One region of the Streptomyces sp. NPDC093252 genome, then DNA from elsewhere that is predicted to be linked to it. Evidence: riboswitches for the same ligand, from Rfam matches in the RefSeq annotation. Region 1 holds a riboswitch; the other holds the start of a gene.
The links. Region 1 has a riboswitch for cobalamin ahead of AB0O01_RS02680 (ABC transporter substrate-binding protein). Riboswitches for the same ligand answer to the same signal wherever they lie in the genome.
Positions count from the first base shown of each region.

Region 2: linked by a shared signal. The riboswitch ahead of AB0O01_RS22895 (ribonucleoside-diphosphate reductase subunit alpha) and the one ahead of AB0O01_RS02680 (ABC transporter substrate-binding protein) in region 1 are both predicted to bind cobalamin.

Region 1 covers NZ_JBFBEM010000001.1:655,369-658,857, forward strand. The annotation lists gene AB0O01_RS02670 (MFS transporter) at 1-844, shown strand, start outside; gene AB0O01_RS02675 (class I SAM-dependent methyltransferase) at 841-1,590, shown strand; cobalamin riboswitch at 1,680-1,806, shown strand; gene AB0O01_RS02680 (ABC transporter substrate-binding protein) at 1,903-2,913, shown strand; gene AB0O01_RS02685 (iron ABC transporter permease) at 2,916-3,489, shown strand, end outside.
Region 2 covers NZ_JBFBEM010000010.1:334,135-337,623, reverse strand. The annotation lists gene AB0O01_RS22910 (GntR family transcriptional regulator) at 1-669, shown strand, start outside; gene AB0O01_RS22905 (XRE family transcriptional regulator) at 666-1,259, shown strand; gene AB0O01_RS22900 (GNAT family N-acetyltransferase) at 1,402-1,923, shown strand; cobalamin riboswitch at 1,969-2,122, shown strand; gene AB0O01_RS22895 (ribonucleoside-diphosphate reductase subunit alpha) at 2,232-3,489, shown strand, end outside.

The DNA of each region.
Region 1 (3,489 bases):
CGGGCTGTTCGTCGCGGTGACCGCGCTGTTCGCGCTGGTCACCCTCGGGCACACGCGGCTCCCCGCGGTCGGCGAGGGGCGGCCGGGCGGGGTGCCGGGCGGGCTCCTGACCGGGATCGCGGCCCTCCCCTTCGCCGCCAACGTCCTCGCCTTCTACCTCTACTTCCACTTCCAGCACTTCCTGGCGGTGTACGCGGTCGAGCGGGCGTCGACCGAGTTCTACAGCCTGGTGCTGCTGCTGTGCTTCGCCCTGGTGATCGTCGTCCAGCCGCTCGCGTCGGACCTGATCCGCCGGATGCCGTACGCGCTCGCCCTCGCGGTCGGGTTCGCCGGGCTGGCGGGCGGGCTCGCGGTGCTGGCGGTCGGCAGCCGTCCGGCGCTGCTGGCGGGCGGGGCACTGATCACGCTGGGCGACATCGTGCTGTTCCTCAAGAACGACCTGGAGGCGCTGGCCCGCAGCCCACGCTCCGACGCGGTGGTCTTCGGCCAGCAGCGGCTGGCGGCCGGGCTCGGCGCGGGCGCGAGCGGGGTGGTCGGCGGCCAGCTCTACGGACTCGGCGAACAGGCCGGGAACCCTGGCGCGTTCTGGCTGCTGGCCGCCGCCCAGTGCCTGCTGCTGCCCCCGCTCCTGCTGACCCTGCGCCGCCGCCCCCGGCCCACCGGGGCGATCCCCACCCCCACCAAGGGGACCCGGGCCCCCGCCACGGCCCAGGAGGCCCAGACCCCCTCCCCCACCAAGGGGACCCGGACCCAGGAGACCCGGACCCAGGAGATCCAGGCCCAGGAGACCCGGGCCCAGGGGACCGAGTCCCCCACCCCCACCAAGGAGACCGAACCCTCATGACCCGGACCGGCGGCTTCCAGGACGACGACTTCTGGTCGGAGTTCCATGACTTCCTCTTCTCCGAACAGCGCCGCACCCAGGCCGCCGAACTCGTCGCGGACTCCCCGCTGCTGGCCTTCCCGCCCGGCTCGCGCGTCCTGGACCTGTGCTGCGGTGCCGGGGTGTTCACCGTGCCGCTGGCCCTGGCCGGTCACGCCGTGACCGGGGTGGACCGCAGCGCGCCCCTGCTGGACCGGGCCCGCGCGCGGGCGGCGGAGGCGGGCGCCGAGGTCACCCATGTCCGTGCCGACGCCCGCGCGTACTCCGCGCCCGGCGCCTTCGACGTCGTCCTCAATCTGTTCACCTCGTTCGGCTACTTCGAGGACCCGGCGGACAACGCGCGGGTGCTGCGCACCCTGTACGACTGCCTGGTGCCGGGCGGCACGCTGGTGCTGGACCTCGCGGGCAAGGAACTGCTGGCCCGCCGGGTGACGCCGCCGAAGGTGGTGCGGCGCGGGGAGGATCTGATGGTGCAGACGGACACCGTGCTGGACGACTGGGCGCGGCTGCGCAGCGACTGGGTGCTGGTGCGGGGCGAGCGGGTGACGCGGGCGACCCTGGTGTGGTTCGTGTACAGCGCGGTGGAGCTGCGGCGGCTGGCCGAGGAGGCCGGGTTCGGCCGGGTGGAGATCTTCGGCGGCTTCGACGGCCGCCCTTACGACGAGGAGGCGGAGCGGCTGGTGCTGCGGGCGGTCCGCGAGGCGTAAGGGGTCCGGTGGGGCGCGGGGTGTGACATGCCCGACCTTTGACCAGGGCCGGACGGAACGTAGGATCACGAGGTCAACACCGCGACGGGAATCAGGAAGCCGGTGCGAGTCCGGCACGGTCCCGCCACTGTGACCGGGGAGTGCACCCTTCGGCATGCCACTGCGCGCGGCGCGGGAAGGCGGGGGGAGAACGTCGATCCGGGAGTCAGGACACTGGCCTGTCGCGGGCCCGTTCCGAGGAGCGCGGACTCCCCAGGAGGCTTCACCGTGTACGACGGCCCGTTCCGTCCCCCGCTGTCCACCCCTGCCCGTATGCCTGCCCGTATGCCCGCCCGGGTCGCGGCGCTCGCCCTGTCGGCGGTGCTGCTCGCCACCGGCTGCGGCGCCTCCGGCGAGCAGGCCACCGATCCGAAACCGTCCGGCACCTCGGCCGCTTCGGCCGCCGGTTTCCCCCTCACCGTCGAGAACTGCGGGGTGACGACGACCTACGACGCGCCGCCCGAGCGGGTCGTCACCATCCACCAGCACCCGGCGGAACTGCTGCTCGCGCTGGGCCTGAAGGACCGGATGGCCGGCACCGCGTTCCCCGACTCGGCGGTGCTGCCCGAACTGCGGGCCGACTTCGAGGCGATCCCGGAACTGGCCGAGAAGGAACCGTCGTTCGAGACGGTCCTGGAGGCCGAACCCGACCTGGTCTACGGCGGCTACGGCAGCGCCTTCGCCGACAACGAGGGCCGCTCCCGGAAGGCGTTCACCGACGCGGGCATCGACACCTACCTCAACCGCGAGTACTGCGCCGAGAACCAGTCGGTGACCATGAAGGACACCTACGACGAGATCCGCACCGTCGGCGACATCTTCGGGGTGCCGGAGCGGGCGGACGACCTGATAGCCGAGCTGGAGGGCCGGGTGGCGAAGGCGACCGCGGCCGTGCGGGGCGCGGATCCGGTGCCGGTGTTCGTGTACGACAGCGGCGACAAGTCGGCGTTCACGGCGGGCGGCAAGGGGCTGGGCAGCGAGCTGATCCGGCTGGCGGGCGGCGAGAACGTCTTCGCCGACCTGGACGAGGTCTTCGGGGACGTCTCCTGGGAGCAGGTCGTCGAGCGCAGGCCCGAGGTCATCGCGATCTACGACTACGCCGGGGCCGGGAGCGTCGAGCGGAAGAAGGAGTTCCTGCTGGCGCAGCCCGCCCTCGCGGACGTACCGGCCATCAAGAACCGGCGCTTCACGGTGCTGCCGCTGACCGCCGCCCTGGTCGGCATCCGGTCGGCGTACGCGGTCGAGGACCTGGCGCCCGCGCTGCACCCGGAGCGCTTCGAGTGACGGTGCCCGTCGCCGACCGGGCCGGGGCGACGGGGCGGCGGCTGACCCTCGCCGGGACGCTGCTCGCCCTCACCCTGCTCCTGCTGGTCTCCCTGACGGCGGGGCTGGCGATCGGCTCGGTGCGGGTCCCGCCGGGGCAGGTGTGGGGGATCGTCACCCACGCGCTGGGCGCGGGCTGGGTCGAGCCGGACTGGTCCGGGGCCCGGGAGACCATCGTGCTGGACGTGCGGGCGCCGCGGGTGCTGCTGGGCGCGGTGGTCGGCGCGGGGCTCGCGGTGGTGGGAACGGCGATGCAGGCCCTGCTGCGCAATCCGCTGGCCGAGCCCTATCTCCTCGGGGTGTCCTCGGGGGCGTCGCTGGGGGCGGTCATGGTGATCGTGTTCGGACTGACCGTGCTGGGGCCGGTGTCGCTGTCGGGGGCGGCCTTCGCGGGCGCCCTGGGGTCACTGCTGCTGGTGTACGCCACCGCCCGCACCGGCGGCCGGATCACCTCCGTACGGCTGGTGCTGGCCGGGGTGGCCATCGCGGCGGTGCTCACCGCGGCGATGAATCTGCTGCTGCTCACCGCCGACCGGG
Region 2 (3,489 bases), on a different contig from region 1:
TCGCGCGCGCAGCTCGCCGACGAATACGGCGTCGGCAGGAACGTCACCCAGCGTGCCGTCGACCGCCTGATCATCGAGGGACTCCTGGAAGGCCGCGCCGGATCAGGGACGTACGTCCGCAAGCCCCGCCCACGACTCCGTATGGTCCGCTCCCGGCATCGGGAACAGCGGGGCGGATCACCGTTCCGCGCCGACATGAAGGAGCAGGGAAAGAACGGAACTTGGGAGGCGCACAGCGCCGCCCGCACCCCCGCCCCGGAGCGCATCGCGGAGCGCCTGGCCATCGAGCCCGGAGACCTCTGCGTCGTCACGCGGTACGAGTTCCTCGGCGACGGTCAGCCGGTCCAGCTCTCCGAGTCGTGGGAGCCCATGGCGATCACGGACGGCACTCCTGTCGTGCTCCCCGAGATGGGTCCGCTCGCGGGCATGGGCGTGGTCGAGCGCATGAGGTCCATCGGCGTCGTCATCGACACCGCCGTCGAGATCCCACGCCCCGGCCGGGCCACCCAGGAACAGGCCAACCTGCTCGGCATCAGCCTCGGTGACCTGCTGCTCACGATCGAGCGCACCTACTACGACACGGACGGACGCCCCGTCGAGACGGCGGACATCGTCGTGCCGGATGTGCGCTGGGAAGTCGCGTACGAGTTCGGGGTCGACCGGCCATGAGGAGGGCACGGAGCCTGCCCAGGGTGGCCAGGGACCGCATCAAGACCGGCGCCGACCGGGAGATCCTCCAGACCTACCCCTACCGGTCCGCCGCACCTTCCTCGCTCTGGGGTGAGCTGGCTGACAGAGCCACCCGGGACATCTTCCTCGCGGGCTACACCAACTACTTCTTCTTCACCTCCGTCCCGGCGTTCCCGGAAACCCTGCGCCGCAAGGTCGCCTCCGGGGTCCGGGTCCGGTTCCTGGTCGGTGATCCCGAGGGGGAGGTCACCCGGCAGCGCGAGGCCGTCGAGGACACCGCCCTGAGCGTCTCCACCCGCATCCGCATCACCCTGGAGCACCTCCAGCGGCTCGGCACCTCGGAAGGGCTGGAGTTGCGCCACTCGGCGGCCGAGGACGCCGTGAACCATGTCAGCCTCAGCGTCTTCCGCTTCGACGACGACCTCCTCGTCACGCCCCACCTCGCCCGCCTCGTCGGCCACGACTCACCCCTCCTGCATCTGCGCCCGCACGGCGACGGAGGCATGGCCGACCGGTTCCGGGAGCACGCAGAGGAACTGTGGTCACGGGCACGTCCAGCCACCCTCTAAACGCCGCCACCCTCATCCCCCTCAGGGGCGCTGGGGGTACCCCCTCTGGGGGAGGAACTGCGCGACCAGCCCACCACCACCCGCACCCGACACCCCCACCCCCACCCCAGAACCCCGCGCCCCCACCCCCCAAACTCACCCCATGACCACCCGCATCAGACCCGCCACCCCCACCGAATACCCCCACCTGGGCACCCTCGTAGCCGACACCTACCTCACCGAGGGCTACCTCGACTTCGGCCCCGACGACCCCTACCTCCCCGTCCTCAAGGACGTCGCCGCCCGAGCCGCCCACGCCGAGATCCTCGTCGCCGAGGCCCCCGACGGGCTCACCGACCTCCCCGACGGCATCGCCGGCACCGTGACCTTCGTCCCACGCGGAGCGACCCCCATGGCCGACATCGCGACCGGCGACGAGGCGGAGATCCGGATGCTCGCCGTCGCCCCCAAGGCGCGCGGACACGGCATCGGCGAAGCCCTCGTCCGCGCCTGCGTCACCCGCGCCGCCGGCGCCCACCGCATCGTGCTGTCCACGCAGAGCGAGATGCACGCCGCCCACCGCCTCTACGAACGGCTCGGTTTCGTCCGCACCCCGCACCGGGACTGGAGTCCCGTCCCGCACCTGGACGACCTCACTCTCCTCACCTATGAGTTGACACTCTGAAACCACCGCGACACAACATCTGGGGGTGACACGACAGCCGGGCACTACATGTATGCTCATGCTCGCTGTCGCCGCAGGGGAATCCGGTGCGAATCCGGAACTGTCCCGCAACGGTGTACTTGTGCGTATTCGCGGAGCCATTCAGCCCCGTGTCCCGCCATGGTCAGTCCGAGGACCTGCCGACAGCGCGCCCGGCCACCCGGCCCGGGTGCCATGACGTCCGGGCCTCGTGGAATGGGCCGGTGGACGCGGCGCGCGGCACACACCCGCGCTCGTGAGTCACCGCCCCCTGCCCTCCCCGAGGCCCCGTGCCGAGCGAGGGAGAGCCCCACGTGACGATCGCGCCAGCAGACCCGGCTTCAGCAGCCACCCCCGCAGCCGTCCCCGGAGTCACTCCCGCAACCGTCCCCGGAGCCACTCCCACCCCGGACCCCGACACCCCCGGCACCACCCTCCTCCGCACCCTCACCGGCCTCACCGCCGACCTCCCCGACGCCGACCCCGGCCGGGTCGCCGCCGCCGCGCTGCGGGGCCGTTCCGCCCGTGCGGACGAGACGGAGCTGCGGGAGCTGGCGACCGAGGCCGCCGCCGGGCTGATCTCCGAGGACCCCGCCTACTCCCGCCTCGCCGCCCGGCTGCTGACCCTCTCCATCGCCGCCGAGGCCGCCTCCCAGGGCGTGACCTCCTTCACCGGCTCCGTGGCCACCGGCCACCGCGAGAGACTCATCGCCGACCGCACCCACGCCTTCGTACAGGCGCACGCCACCCACCTCGACGCGCTCATCGACCCCACCGCCGACGACCGCTTCGGCTACTTCGGCCTCCGTACCCTCCACAGCCGTTATCTCCTCCGCCACCCCATCACCCGCAAGGTGATCGAGACCCCCCAGCACTTCCTGCTGCGGGTCGCCGCCGGGCTCGCGGAGGACGGGAGTGCCCGCGCGCTGGACGAGGTGACGGCGCTGTACGGGCTGATGAGCCGGCTGGACTACCTCCCCTCCTCCCCCACCCTCTTCAACTCCGGCACGCGCCACCCGCAGATGTCGTCCTGCTATCTGCTCGACTCTCCCAAGGACGAGCTGGACTCCATCTACGACCGCTACCACCAGGTCGCCCGGCTCTCCAAGCACGCCGGTGGCATCGGGCTGTCGTACTCCCGGATCCGGTCGCGCGGTTCGCTGATCCGGGGGACGAACGGGCACTCCAACGGGATCGTGCCGTTCCTGAAGACCCTCGACGCGTCCGTGGCCGCCGTGAACCAGGGCGGGCGGCGCAAGGGCGCGGCGGCGGTGTATCTGGAGACCTGGCACTCCGACATCGAGGAGTTCCTGGAGCTGCGCGACAACACCGGTGAGGACGCCCGCCGGACGCACAATCTCAACCTCGCCCACTGGGTGCCGGACGAGTTCATGCGGCGGGTCGGGGACGATGGGATCTGGTCGCTGTTCTCCCCGGCCGATGTACCGGAGCTGGTCGATCTGTGGGGGGAGGAGTTCGACGCGGCCTACCGCGCCGCCGAGGCCAAGGGGCTGGCCCGTAAGACCCTCCCCGCCCGCGAGCTGTACG